DNA from 4 places in the Ureibacillus endophyticus genome. Region 3 is predicted to be linked to each of the others. Evidence: riboswitches for the same ligand, from Rfam matches in the RefSeq annotation. Region 3 holds a riboswitch; each other region holds the start of a gene.
What was found. Region 3 has a riboswitch for cobalamin ahead of cobJ (precorrin-3B C(17)-methyltransferase). Riboswitches for the same ligand answer to the same signal wherever they lie in the genome.
Positions count from the first base shown of each region.

Region 1: it holds a riboswitch for cobalamin, as region 3 does, so the genes downstream of both, cobT (nicotinate-nucleotide--dimethylbenzimidazole phosphoribosyltransferase) here and cobJ (precorrin-3B C(17)-methyltransferase) in region 3, are expected to answer to the same signal.
Region 2: it holds a riboswitch for cobalamin, as region 3 does, so the genes downstream of both, NKR20_RS01735 (ABC transporter substrate-binding protein) here and cobJ (precorrin-3B C(17)-methyltransferase) in region 3, are expected to answer to the same signal.
Region 4: it holds a riboswitch for cobalamin, as region 3 does, so the genes downstream of both, NKR20_RS10110 (glutaredoxin family protein) here and cobJ (precorrin-3B C(17)-methyltransferase) in region 3, are expected to answer to the same signal.

Region 1 covers NZ_JAMYWW010000002.1:95,068-98,222, reverse strand. Annotated here, with positions in the region: gene NKR20_RS18800 (hypothetical protein) at 1-35, shown strand, start outside; gene cobT (nicotinate-nucleotide--dimethylbenzimidazole phosphoribosyltransferase) at 84-1,139, opposite strand; cobalamin riboswitch at 1,230-1,407, opposite strand; gene NKR20_RS18790 (putative quinol monooxygenase) at 1,474-1,770, opposite strand; gene NKR20_RS18785 (acyl-CoA thioesterase) at 1,990-2,400, opposite strand; gene NKR20_RS18780 (heterodisulfide reductase-related iron-sulfur binding cluster) at 2,384-3,155, opposite strand, start outside.
Region 2 covers NZ_JAMYWW010000001.1:350,470-353,624, reverse strand. Annotated here, with positions in the region: gene NKR20_RS01740 (FecCD family ABC transporter permease) at 1-791, opposite strand, end outside; gene NKR20_RS01735 (ABC transporter substrate-binding protein) at 754-1,746, opposite strand; cobalamin riboswitch at 1,893-2,095, opposite strand; gene NKR20_RS01730 (hypothetical protein) at 2,166-2,708, opposite strand; gene NKR20_RS01725 (sigma-70 family RNA polymerase sigma factor) at 2,871-3,155, shown strand, end outside.
Region 3 covers NZ_JAMYWW010000001.1:1,410,058-1,413,212, forward strand. Annotated here, with positions in the region: gene NKR20_RS06855 (hypothetical protein) at 389-532, opposite strand; cobalamin riboswitch at 810-992, shown strand; gene cobJ (precorrin-3B C(17)-methyltransferase) at 1,131-2,846, shown strand; gene cobK (precorrin-6A reductase) at 2,857-3,155, shown strand, end outside.
Region 4 covers NZ_JAMYWW010000001.1:2,063,650-2,066,804, reverse strand. Annotated here, with positions in the region: gene NKR20_RS10120 (branched-chain amino acid aminotransferase) at 1-921, shown strand, start outside; gene NKR20_RS10115 (hypothetical protein) at 1,026-1,238, opposite strand; cobalamin riboswitch at 1,379-1,558, shown strand; gene NKR20_RS10110 (glutaredoxin family protein) at 1,690-1,914, shown strand; gene nrdI (class Ib ribonucleoside-diphosphate reductase assembly flavoprotein NrdI) at 1,911-2,288, shown strand; gene nrdE (class 1b ribonucleoside-diphosphate reductase subunit alpha) at 2,263-3,155, shown strand, end outside.

The DNA of each region.
Region 1 (3,155 bases), on a different contig from region 3:
AGCTAAAACGAGAAGATTTAGATACGGAATTTTAAAAATGACCCCGTAAATGTTAGATTAATAACGTTTACGGGGTCATTTATTTATTTACTTAAAAGAAGCATCGATTCTTCAAGAGTTGCCATGTTTTTCATCATTGAGCAAGCCGCATCTAGAATAGGGAAGGCTAGAGCTGCACCCGAACCTTCGCCTAGACGCATGTTCATCTGTAACATTGGTTCAATGTCTAGTAATTGAGCCGCAATTTTTGCACCAGGTTCTTCCGACATATGAGAAGGGATGATGTATTCCTTTACGTTTGGTTCAAGTTTGTAGGCAATTAACGCAGCGATTGTCGAGATATAACCATCGATTACAACTGGCACACGATTTGCGGCAGCTGCTAGAATCACACCAGCCATACCCCCAATTTCTAAACCACCGACTTTCGCTAAAATATCGATAGGGTCCTGAGGGTTTGGTTTGTTTAACGCGATTGCTTTACGAATTACCTCTGCTTTGTACTCAATGCCACCAGCACCAACACCAGCACCGAATCCTGTTACTTTAAGGGGATCGCAATTATGGATAACGGATAAAATGGCTGCACTTGGTGTTGTGTTGCCGATTCCCATCTCACCAGTACCAAGTAGGTTAATGCCATTTTTAATTTGTTCTGTTGCAACTTCGATACCGACTTCGATGGAACGGATGGCTTCTTCTCTTGTCATGGCAGGACCTTTTGCCATATTGTCTGTACCATATTTTACTTTCTTAATCAAGACACCTGCATCAGTTGGAAGATCTTCTTTCACACCAACATCGACCGTTACGACTTTTGCGTTCGTAATTTTGGCGATGGCACATACACCTGTTAAGCCTTTAGGAAAACTTAATGTTTGAAACACCGTTACGTTTTGTGGATTATTTGTAACGCCTTCCTCATAAACGCCATGATCGCCAGCCATTACAATCATGGCCTTTTGATCAATGTTAGGGAATAGCTCTCCCGTAATGCCAGATAGTTGAACCGCAAGAGATTCTAATTTTCCTAGACTTTGTGGTGGTTTACTAAGGGCATCCACACGTTCTCTTGCTTTTACCATCATGTCTTGGTCTACCGCTTGAATTTGTTGTAATGTTTGTTGTAATAATTCCATCGTTTCATTCTCCTTTTTGTAAATAGTCAAATAAAAAAAGCCTGCAGTTTATTCCATAACAAATAAACTACAGACTTTTCCATCGTCTATATGATTCTAAGTAGTTAGGCAGGTCTCCTGGCTCAAGTTCAACATTTCATAAAGCCTTCCCAGAATATTTCTAGTGGCATTTTTCTATGAAACTCACTTTTACAGTGGTGGGACCGCTAAAGATTTACACTTTATTCCCTATTCTCCCTTATCGGGCACCTAATACTTTTATGCAGTTAAATATAATTTACGCCGAAGATCACTATTCGTCAAGAGTGAGAAAAATAGAGTAGATGAATTTTTCTTAAATAGATGAAATACCTTTTCCACCTAATGTTGTTAGGGTACTGATTCTTTCCATGCCAGTAATGATGGGTTTCGCAAGACTTATTAATGTTTGAGTAACCTCAAGACTAAGAGATGCTTGATGAGCACTTTCATTAGTCCATACTTCAAAATCATAAACGGTATTTGGTTCATTTTCAGAAGTATTCACCAGATAGATTTCACATTCATCTAGATTCTTTATTGATTGTGCTGCTTCTAATAAAATATTAATCATGTTTTCTTTTTCGCTTTCTTGTACCGTAAACCTGTTCAATAAACTAAATTTGTTCATGCTAATCTCCTTTATTTTGACATCTTTTAAGTATTATATCGTTACGAGTTTCTCCTATATCTCTTCTATGTAGGTAAAATGAAAAAGAGGATATATGCTCATGTATTGAACATAGTATCCTCCTTTAGAGTATTTAAACGATAAAAGGTGTTTTTTAATATATTAGGGGAGCGCAAATTTACTTTTAAGGGGAGAGTAAATTTACACGTTTACTTTTATTAATTTTTCTAACTCAGTTCTTATATCATCAGGGATCGTTGTAGCTTTTAATTGCTCATTTTCAATACTTACCCATGCACGAACTTCATAACCTTCCGCTAATAGGGTATCATTGTCATAAAATGTATGACGTAGCTTAAATACTTTACTTTTCACGTACTCTACGTCCGTTTGAATCGTAATTGTGTGATGATAATAGCCAGGGGATTTGAACACACAATTCGCTTCAAGCAAAGGGGTAACAATGTTTTTTTCTTTTAAACTTCGAGTAGGATAATTGATGGTATTAAATAATTCATGGGTTGCGTTGTCCATCCAGCGATAATAGTTGGGGTAGTAGACTATACCGGCTGGGTCTGTGTCGCCAAACTGAATTTTAAACGAGTACTCCATCTTGACTACTCCTTTCTACTGTTTCTACAGACGTACCAAATACGGCACGTTCTAAAATTTCTGCAATGTCAAATGTGCTTACCGTGTCTTCTACTTCTTTTGCTTTTGTTCCATCTGTAAGCATTGTTAAGCAGAATGGGCAACCAGATGAAATGACGGATGCATTTGTTTGTAATGCTTGTTCTGTACGCGCTATGTTAATACGTGTACCAACATGATCTTCCATCCACATTAAGCCACCACCAGCTCCACAACACATCGCGTTTTCACGATTACGTTCCATTTCTACTAAGTTAACACCTGGAATTGAACGTAAGATTTCACGTGGTGGATCAAATACGTCATTGTATCGACCTAAGTAACAAGAATCATGGAAGACAATTGTCTCTTCCACTCGATGGTTCATCTGTAAGCGACCTTGCTTCACTAGGTCATACAATAATTCGGTATGGTGTAGTACTTCACCTTGCCAACCGAAGTCAGCGTATTCATTTTTGAAAATGTTATAAGCATGTGGGTCGATTGTAACGATTTTAGTGACTTCATACTTTTCAAATTCTTCAATGTTAGAAGTAGCTAGTTCTTGGAATAAAAACTCATTTCCTAAACGGCGTGGTGTGTCACCAGAGTTTTTCTCTTTATTCCCTAAGATAGCAAACTTCACGCCTGCTTCGTTCATTAATTTTGCAAAGGAACGTGCAATTTTTTGGGAACGATTATCGAATGATCCCATAGAACCTACCCAGAATAAGTAT
Region 2 (3,155 bases), 1.1 Mb from region 3:
GACGCACCTACTAATATAAAAGCTTTTCCTCTTTTTACATTCACACCAATATGATCGGCAGTTTCCTCCCCAAGAGCTAACGCATTTAGTTCACGATAATGATAAAATAAAATAATCGATCCAATTATCATGAATGGAATAATGAGTTGAACGTATTCCCACCCTCTCATACCGACACTTCCATATAACCAATAAATAATTTGTGTCATAACATCTCTGTCACCTAATGAAATAATGAGGGAAACAAGTGCACCAATAAAGGAGCTAACAATAATACCGGCTAAGATAATCGTTTCAATTGCCAAACTTCTACTACTTAATTGCACTAACCCAAATACAACAAGTAGAGTAGTTAAACCACTTACGATGGCAACTACTGGCAGTGTAAAACTACCTAAACCAATAATAGATACTTGGAAAAACAAAACAAGAACCGCGCCAAGTGAGGACCCGGATGAAACTCCAATGGTATAAGGATCTGCTAATGGGTTACGTAATAGCCCCTGGAAAGCTGCCCCTGCTAGTGCTAAAGAAGCACCAACACAAAAAGCAAGAACGACACGGGGCAAACGGATATTCCAAATAATCATTTCTTCATTTTTCGGAATAACTTGTAGCCAACCCATACCCAATGTTTTTTCTGAAATGATATGTAAAATTGTTGCTATTGGTACTGTCACACTACTTAAAAATAAGCCAAGAAGGCCCGTACAAAGTAGGAGCCCTCCGCTAAAAATGTATAACCAAATTGTTTTATTGTTTAAAAATTTCCGGATAGATAAGTTTTGCAAGTGTCTCGACTCCTTCAATTAAACGAGGACCAGGTCTTGTAACCGTATCGTTATCAACGTCAAATACCTCTCCGTTTTTTACAGCAGGTACTTCCGCCCATCCTTCCCGCGCAAGCACTTGTTCACTTGGATTGTCAATATAGTATCCATACGTTGTAATAATGGCATCTGGATTTAATTTAACGATTTCCTCTTCGTTTAATTTCACCCAACCTTCTTGGTCTTCGGCAACATTTGTTGCTTGAATTGACTCAAGCATTTCGTGCATAAATGTATTTTTACCTGTTGTAAAAATATCTGGAGCTGGTGAAACTTCTACCCAAACACGTTTTTTCTCTTTCACTGAAGCTATTGCCTTATCTTTGATTGCTTGGTGACGATCTTTCATGTCCGTAATAATTTCTTCTGCTTTATCACTTGTACCCGTAGCAGTACCAATCATTTTAATTTTCTCGTAAACATCATCAAATGAACTTGCACTTCCAACTACGATGACTTTAATTCCTGCATCTTCAAATTGTTGCAATACTTTTGGATGGGTATTGTAGTGATAATCTGTTACAAGCGCCATATCTGGCATTAAACTTAAAACAAGCTCTGCATTAATATCTTGTCCACCAACTTTTTGAATGTTGGCTGTTTCAGCTGGATAGTTACAATAATCTGATACACCAATAATTTTATCTCCAAGCCCTAATGCAAAGGCAATTTCTGTATTACTTGTTTGAATGGAAACAATTGATTCAGGTGCTTTTTCAATCGTTATTTCCCTATTTGCATCATCTGTTATCGTTACTGGGAACACATTTCCCGATTTCTCATTAGCTTCTTCAGTTGCGTTTGTATCCGCGTCATCTTGTGTGTTAGTATCGTCCGTACCACACCCTGCAAGTAACCCAATACTTAACAGTAGAAACGCGGTGAACAGTCCCAACTTTTTGAAAATCTCTTTCATTTCAAATTCCTCCTTCTACGTTAGAACAATAAAAAAAACGCCATCCCTCTTGGAAAGCGTTTTGTAAAAAGGCAGTTTATGTAGAAGTATATAACCAAAAATTAAGTTCGGTTACCTGCGCTTTAAACATTCCTTTCCTCGAGGAAGTTTAAACTACATAATAGGCAGGTCTCCTGACTTACGAATCAACAGTCGGTTACTCCTTCCCATGTTATAAAACACAGTGGATATTGCGTAACCTTCCTACTCGCTTACAGTGGCGGGACCGTGTTGGATTTACACCAACTTCCCTCTTAGTCTTAAATCATTCTTAATCGAATATTTAAGAAACCTATATGTATCGTATTCATTTTTGTTCTAAAGTGAAGTATAGTTGATAGCGACGTATTTGTAAATGTCAGAAAAAATTTACTTCCAAGTTATTTTTCCCTTTCCTCCAACCATTCTTTATATTCATGTTCGAGGTATTCATCCGTTTTTACAACTGTCCATTGGTCGCTTTTCTTTTGCAAATTAACTTCTATCAAGTATTCCCCACCTGCTTCATCGAAGTCTTTTTTCACATAGGAAATGCTACCATGTACTAGTATAATTACTTCTTGCTCGTTAATCCTTTTAACTTTAATTGGTTCGTAGCTTTCAATACTATAGTTAGCATCTATAACATCATCCATCGAATCAATTTCGTCTTTTTCGATATTAATTCCCGTCTTCTGATCGATATTATTTTTTAAATCCGGATATCTATCCCAAAGCAAGTTTACGTCGTGATTTAATACAGCTTGTGTTCTATAGTACATATATTCTCGAATCGACTTTACATATGTAGTGTATTCTGATGTCTCTGGTTCAACGAATTCTTCTTTTCCTAAATTTGACTTTAAATCTTCTGGAAGTGAAATAGGATCTGAACACCCACATAAGAAAACTACTAGACTGCTAACGGCTAAAAGTTTTTTCATATTCGATACCTCACATTCCCTCTTAATATCTCTATTAATGTAATTGCCAGATTTGGTATTAGTTTCAAATATATCTTTTTTTCATTTTACTATAACATGTTTACGGAACGGTATTCTATCCACCTCCGTCTAACTGATAAAAACAAAAATGAGGAATTAAAAATGCATGCTAAATTAATACATTTAAAATCCCCCACCATCCAGGAAGTGAACCATGCGACAAAGGAAGAACAACTGGAATGGTTAATGGAACAGTATGGGGACTTAGTAATGAGACTGGCCTTTACGTATGTAAAAGAAAAACAAATTGCAGAAGATATTTCGCAGGAAGTATTTATAAGTTGTTACAAGCACCTTCAAAATTTCGAACAACGATCCACTTATAAAACATGGATTTATCGGATTACGGTTAATAAGTGCAAAGATTATTTAAAAAGCTGGTCTTAC
Region 3 (3,155 bases):
AGGTAGTATAAAAACAAAAAGGGGTTGGGACAAAACTAAAAAGACATTATTTTTCTAACTTGAAAAATGGTGTCTTTTTGATCTGAAGAACGTGGATTTCCATTCCGTGTGGACGCTTTCCGCGGGCATGGCCTCAACTAATTTTTGCCGTCAATGGCCGGCGAAAATGGATTTTCGGCTCAGTGCTCCTGTCGCTTACGCTTTCGTCGCAAATAAATTTGCTATTCCCGCAGGAAGCTTGGCTCTGTAGCGAAAGGCGAATGCCGTCAGCTACACTTAGCCACACTCCATTCCAATCAACTTTTTCTTAATAGCAGATTTTCATCACTATATTTCTAAATAAATTTTAAAAACCACCTTTTGTCCCAAACACTAAGTCGAGTCCAATCTAATTAGCTGCCTTGTCAAATTGATTTTGATCATCTAATACAGAACTATCATATGCAATTAGCGTTACATCTAATTTTTCCTCTAGCTGTTTTATTTCTTTGAGTTGCTGTTCATTTAAATCAGCAAATTTTGTTTTTTCCAAAATCATCACATCCTTTTTCGTAAGTACTGTTACAAGTGTGGAAAATTTGCTAAAAATCTATACTTGATATTTACAATTGAAAGAGCAGTTGGATTAATTATTATTTTTTATTTTATACAAAAACTATAAATAGAATTTAGTAATATTATGGTTTTGAAAGTTTTCTGATGTTTCTCTTTGGATTCAAATAATAAGGTGTTTTACACAATATTTACTTAAGCAATAAAAAATTGTTTCTATTTATAGAATAGTATGGTACTTTATTAATTAATTTAATAAATATGCAATTTAAATAAGTGCTCTTATTACGTAAGAGTTAAAAGGGAAACTAGTGAAAATCTAGTACAGCCCCCGCTACTGTAATGGCTGATGAAACTACAACATACCACTGAGAAATCGGGAAGGTGTAGGAGTAAGATGATGCTTAAGTCAGGAAACCTGCTTATTTAAACGATACTTACTTTTCGGAGGGAAAAGTACAGGCGAAACCTTGTGTTTTTGTGTTTTTTTATACTTTTGTATGTAAATTTCACGTGCCCGTACCTACCTGTTAAAGGTGAGTACGGGCATTTTTTATTGTAAATCGGAGGGTGTTTGGATGCAAAAAGGAAAAATCTTTGTTGTCGGCTTCGGACCTGGAGATAGGGATCATATTACAAAGCGCGCTGTAGATGCACTTCAACAAAGTGATCACATAATGGGTTATAAGACGTACGTTGAATTAATTCGGCATTTAGTAACTGCAAAAACCATTGTAAGCACGGGAATGACAGAGGAAGTTTCACGAGCACAACAAGCAGTGAAGCAAGCAGAGGCAGGAAATATTGTATCTGTTATTTCAAGTGGTGATTCGGGTGTGTATGGAATGGCAGGACTTGTATATGAAGTGCTGATTGAAAAAGGTTGGACAGAAGCAACAGGAATAGAAGTTGAAGTGGTTCCAGGTATTTCGGCTATCAACTCTTGTGCAAGTTTACTTGGAGCCCCTGTGATGCATGACTCTTGCACTATTAGTTTAAGTGACCACTTAACTCCGTGGACAGTTATTGAAAAGCGTATTGAAGCAGCCGCTATGGCAGATTTTGTAATCGCCTTTTACAATCCGAAATCAGGGCGTAGAACACGTCAAATTGTAGAAGCACAGCAGATTTTATTGAAGTATCGCTCATCTGAAACACCAGTCGGTTTGGTGAAAAGTGCTTATCGCGAGAATCAGAATATTGTGCTAACGAACTTAGCAGAGATGTTAGAACATGATATAGGGATGTTAACAACGGTTGTAGTAGGGAACTCATCGACATTCTTTTATGATAATAAAATTATTACACCCCGTGGCTATCAACGTAAATATACCCTTGGAGAGGAAAAGCAAATTTGGAAACCTCACCAACGTTTGAAAAAAGAAGCAGAACCATGGGCACTTGATCAAGAAACAGGAGTAGCGAAATCAGGCTTTGAAAGAATTGAGCCTATAAAAAAAAACTTAATTAACAACCAGTCTGTGAAAACGGCTGGAATCGCAACATTAGAAACAAATTTAAAATCCCAATCAAAATTCGAACAAACTCAAAATAATATTTCATCACTTGAAATGGCAAGAATGGCTTTAGCTTGTATTACAAAGGAACCAGTAAAGTCAGAATTTTTAGTGCAACAATCGATTGAATCGATTTTTGAGTTTGCGATTTCCCCTGGGGTTGCAAACAAAGTGATTACTCCTAAGCAAATGCAGGTGATTGCTGAGATAGTTGGGGAAAACGGTACATTTGAATACACACCAGATCATCGTTTCTATGTGAAGATTCCAACTGAAAATCCAGAATTCATAGTAAATAGATTACGTGAAACAGGATTGTATGTTCTTCCAATTGGAGACGTACTAAATGTAAAAGCATGCGATTTTTGCAATGGGGAAAAAGCTGATTCCATTCCATATGCTGAAGAAATTATGGATTCACTTGGTGGTATGAAGTTACCGAAAGAATTACATGTAGGCTTTAATGGCTGTGGGATGGCTTGCTATCGTGCGGTGTTTGATGATATTGGAATTGTTTATCGTAAAAAGAAATTTGATTTATTTATTGGATCAAAACCAGTAGGAAGAACAGCTCATGCTGCACAACCTGTTGCAGAGGGAATCGCACCTGATGCATTGATACCATTGCTAACCAAAATCATTGAGGAATATAAACAAAACGCACATCCCAATGAACGTTTATTTAAATATTTTAAACGGGTGAAAAAAATTGGACAGTTTGAATATCAAGATATGAGCTGCAAAATTAAGATTGAAGAGGCACCATGTGGCGATTAGGAGGGGTGGCATGATTTTATTTCTCGCAGGGACAAGTGATGCACGTGAACTTGCAATGGAACTTCAAAAACAGGGACATAAGTTATTGGCGACTGTTGTTACAACTTCTGCAGCTGATAGTTTAAGAGATGCCGGTATTGACTATCACGTAGGTCGACTATCAGTAGAAGATATGGTGACCTTAATTCATGAAAAAAAGGTGACAACGATTATTGATGCCAGTCATCCTTATGCTGAAGAAGCATCCAAAACGGCAATGAATGCAGCAAAAGAATGTGATGTTTTCTACATTCGATATGAACGTCCACA
Region 4 (3,155 bases), 650 kb from region 3:
CCATATCAACCAATTTCCCTTGACCCATCTGCAATGATTTTCCACTATGGACAATCTGTATTTGAAGGGTTAAAAGCTTATGTAACGGTAGATAATGATATTTTATTATTCCGTCCAGAACGTAATTTTGCTCGTCTTAATCATTCAAATGATCGTTTATGTATTCCAAAAATTGACGAAGAGTATGCATTAGAGGCTTTAAAACAATTAGTGAATGTGGACCGTGAATGGGTACCAAGTGCTCCAGGTACTTCTCTTTATATCCGTCCATTTATTATTGCAACAGAAGAACATTTAGGAGTACATCCTGCAAAAAATTATAAATTTATAATCATCATGTCTCCATCAGGCTCTTACTATAAAGAGGGAATTAACCCAGTAAAAATTATGGTAGAGCAACAATTTGTTCGTGCCGTAAAAGGTGGTACTGGTGAAGCGAAAACTGGTGGTAACTATGCAAGTGCACTAAAAGGTCAAGAAATTGCAGATCGTGAAGGGTACTCTCAAACATTATGGTTAGATGGTAAAGAAAACCGTTATGTTGAAGAAGTTGGTAGTATGAACATCTTCTTTAAAATTAACGGAACAGTTATTACTCCTGAATTAAACGGTAGTATTTTACCTGGTATTACTCGTGACTCAATGATCCAAGTATTAAAATCAAAAAATATTCCGGTTGAAGAACGCCGTATTTCTATTGATGAAGTTGTAGAAGCTCACAATAACGGAACTTTAGAAGAAGTTTTCGGAACAGGGACAGCAGCGGTTATTTCACCAGTTGGCGAGTTAAAATATTTAGAAGTAAAATATATCATTAACAATGGCGAAATCGGTGAAGTTTCTCAAATGTTATATGATACATTAACTGGCATTCAAACAGGAAAAATTGAAGATACTTTTGGGTGGACAATTCGTTTATAAAATAGTGGAATCGTAGCTACTAACAAAGGTAGCTGCGATTTTTTTTATAGAGGAGAATATTCAAAATTAAAAAGGCGAGCACAAAGATCTCACCTTTTTCTAAACTATTCTCTTTTATTCGATTGTTGATCTTTATCGTGGTTTGTTGCATTGTTTTTATTCTTTACTTTAGAATCAAATTCTTCTGCAATTTCTGCCGTGTTATCTTCTGGGTTATCTTGATGACTTGTAGTGTTTCTGTGTAAGTGTTTATAAGTTTCAAATGGATTATGATTTCGTTCATTCAGCGTTTTTTTATTATTTCTATTTCTACTCAAGCTGCTCACCTCCTAATGGTTAAGGTGTGCATTGATGAAAATTTTATGCTTTTCAATTTGTTCACTATAATATACCTAAAATACCATTTACAGAGGTAACTAACTCTGATACACTTAACATCAGTAATAAAAACTATATATTGTGTTCGTTTTTAATTGGTACTACTACATGTAGTTTAATAGGGAAGCCGGTGAGATTCCGGCGCTGTCCCCGCAACTGTAAAGCTGACGAAGATTCAATTACCACTGTGCATTTTGCATGGGAAGGGAATCCGCGGATGAAGCGAAGCCAGGAGACCTGCCAAGTAAAAACACTCAAAACATTTCTTCGGGGATTGAGAAATGGAGACGGTACCATTTTTACATCAATCGTTTCCATTTTATTGCTATCTCTTTTCGAAGAGGTAGCTTTTTTTATTTCCCCTTTACGAAAAGGAGAGGGATTAAATTGATGAAACTTTATACAAAAACAGTATGTCCAAAATGCTTATGGATTAAATCAGAACTCATACGAGCAGGAATAGCCTTTGAAACTATTAACATCGACCATGATGAATGCGCAAAAGAAAAGATACTTGATGCCGGTTTTCTAACCGTACCAGTAATCGAAATGGATGGTTTATTTTCTGGTAATCTCAATGACATAATGAGCAAAATCGAGCTGAGTATTTCGTGATTGTCTTTGCAAGTCGTACCGGAAATGTTCGGTATATTGCCTCAAAATTAAACGGCGATAAACAAGAAATTAAAGAAGGTTTAGTACTACAACAACCATATTTATTAATGACCTATACCGATGGATTAGGACAAATACCTGAAAAAGTTGCGAGGTTTTTAGCGAGGAATGCTCAACATTGTAAGGGTGTTGTTGTCAGTGGCAATCGAAATTTCGGTAATAATTTTGGCGTTGCAGGAGATAAAATTGCATCCCTTTACACCATTCCATTAGTTAGAAAAATTGACTTGCGCGGATATCCTGCAGACTACGAAGCTATCCAACTGTTTTATGAAATGAGGGTTTTGAATGAAATCATACTTGAAACTAAATAATGAAGTGCTGAATCAATATAGTCGAACAGGTTTATTAGAATTAGAAAAAGATCGAGAAGCAACCCGACGTTATTTTTTAGAGTACGTAAATGTGCGTTTACGTTATTTTATTGATATAGAAGAAAAGATTCGATATTTAGTAGATGAAGGATATTATGAACGTGAATTTTTGGATTTATACGATATAAATTTTATTAAAAAATTGTATAAAAAAGCCTATGAATATAACTTCCGGTTTCCTTCGTTTATGAGTGCAAGCAAGTTTTATGACGCGTATGCCATGAAAAGTAGAGATGGGGAAGAAATACTAGAAAAATATGAAGATCGTATTGTTATTATCGCTCTCTATTTAGCGCAAGGAGATAAAGAACTTGCAGAAAGAGCAGTAGAAGCAATTATGGAAGCTTACCAACCAGCCACACCAACTGCATTAAACAGTGGGAAAAAGGCAAGGGGAGAGCTTGTTAGTTGTTTTAAATTATCAATGGACGACACGATGAATAGCATCGCTGAAAATATTGGCTATTGTTTAGAACTTTCACGACTAGGTGGAGGGGTTGGGGTTAATTTAACAGATTTACGACCATTAGGCGACCCGATTAAAGGAATCATAAACCGAGCAAGTGGGGTCATACCGGTAGCAAAACTGTTGGAAAATTCCTTTAGTTACTCCAATCAACTTGGACAACGGAATGGTTCGGGGGTCGCCTATTTAAATATATTCCATGGGGATATCGAAAGCTTTATTTCATCAAAAAAACCAAATGCCGATGATAAAATTCGTCTAGCTACTTTATCCACAGGTATTATCATTCCAAATATATTTTTTGAGTTAATGAAAAGAGATAAAGATATCGTTTTATTTAG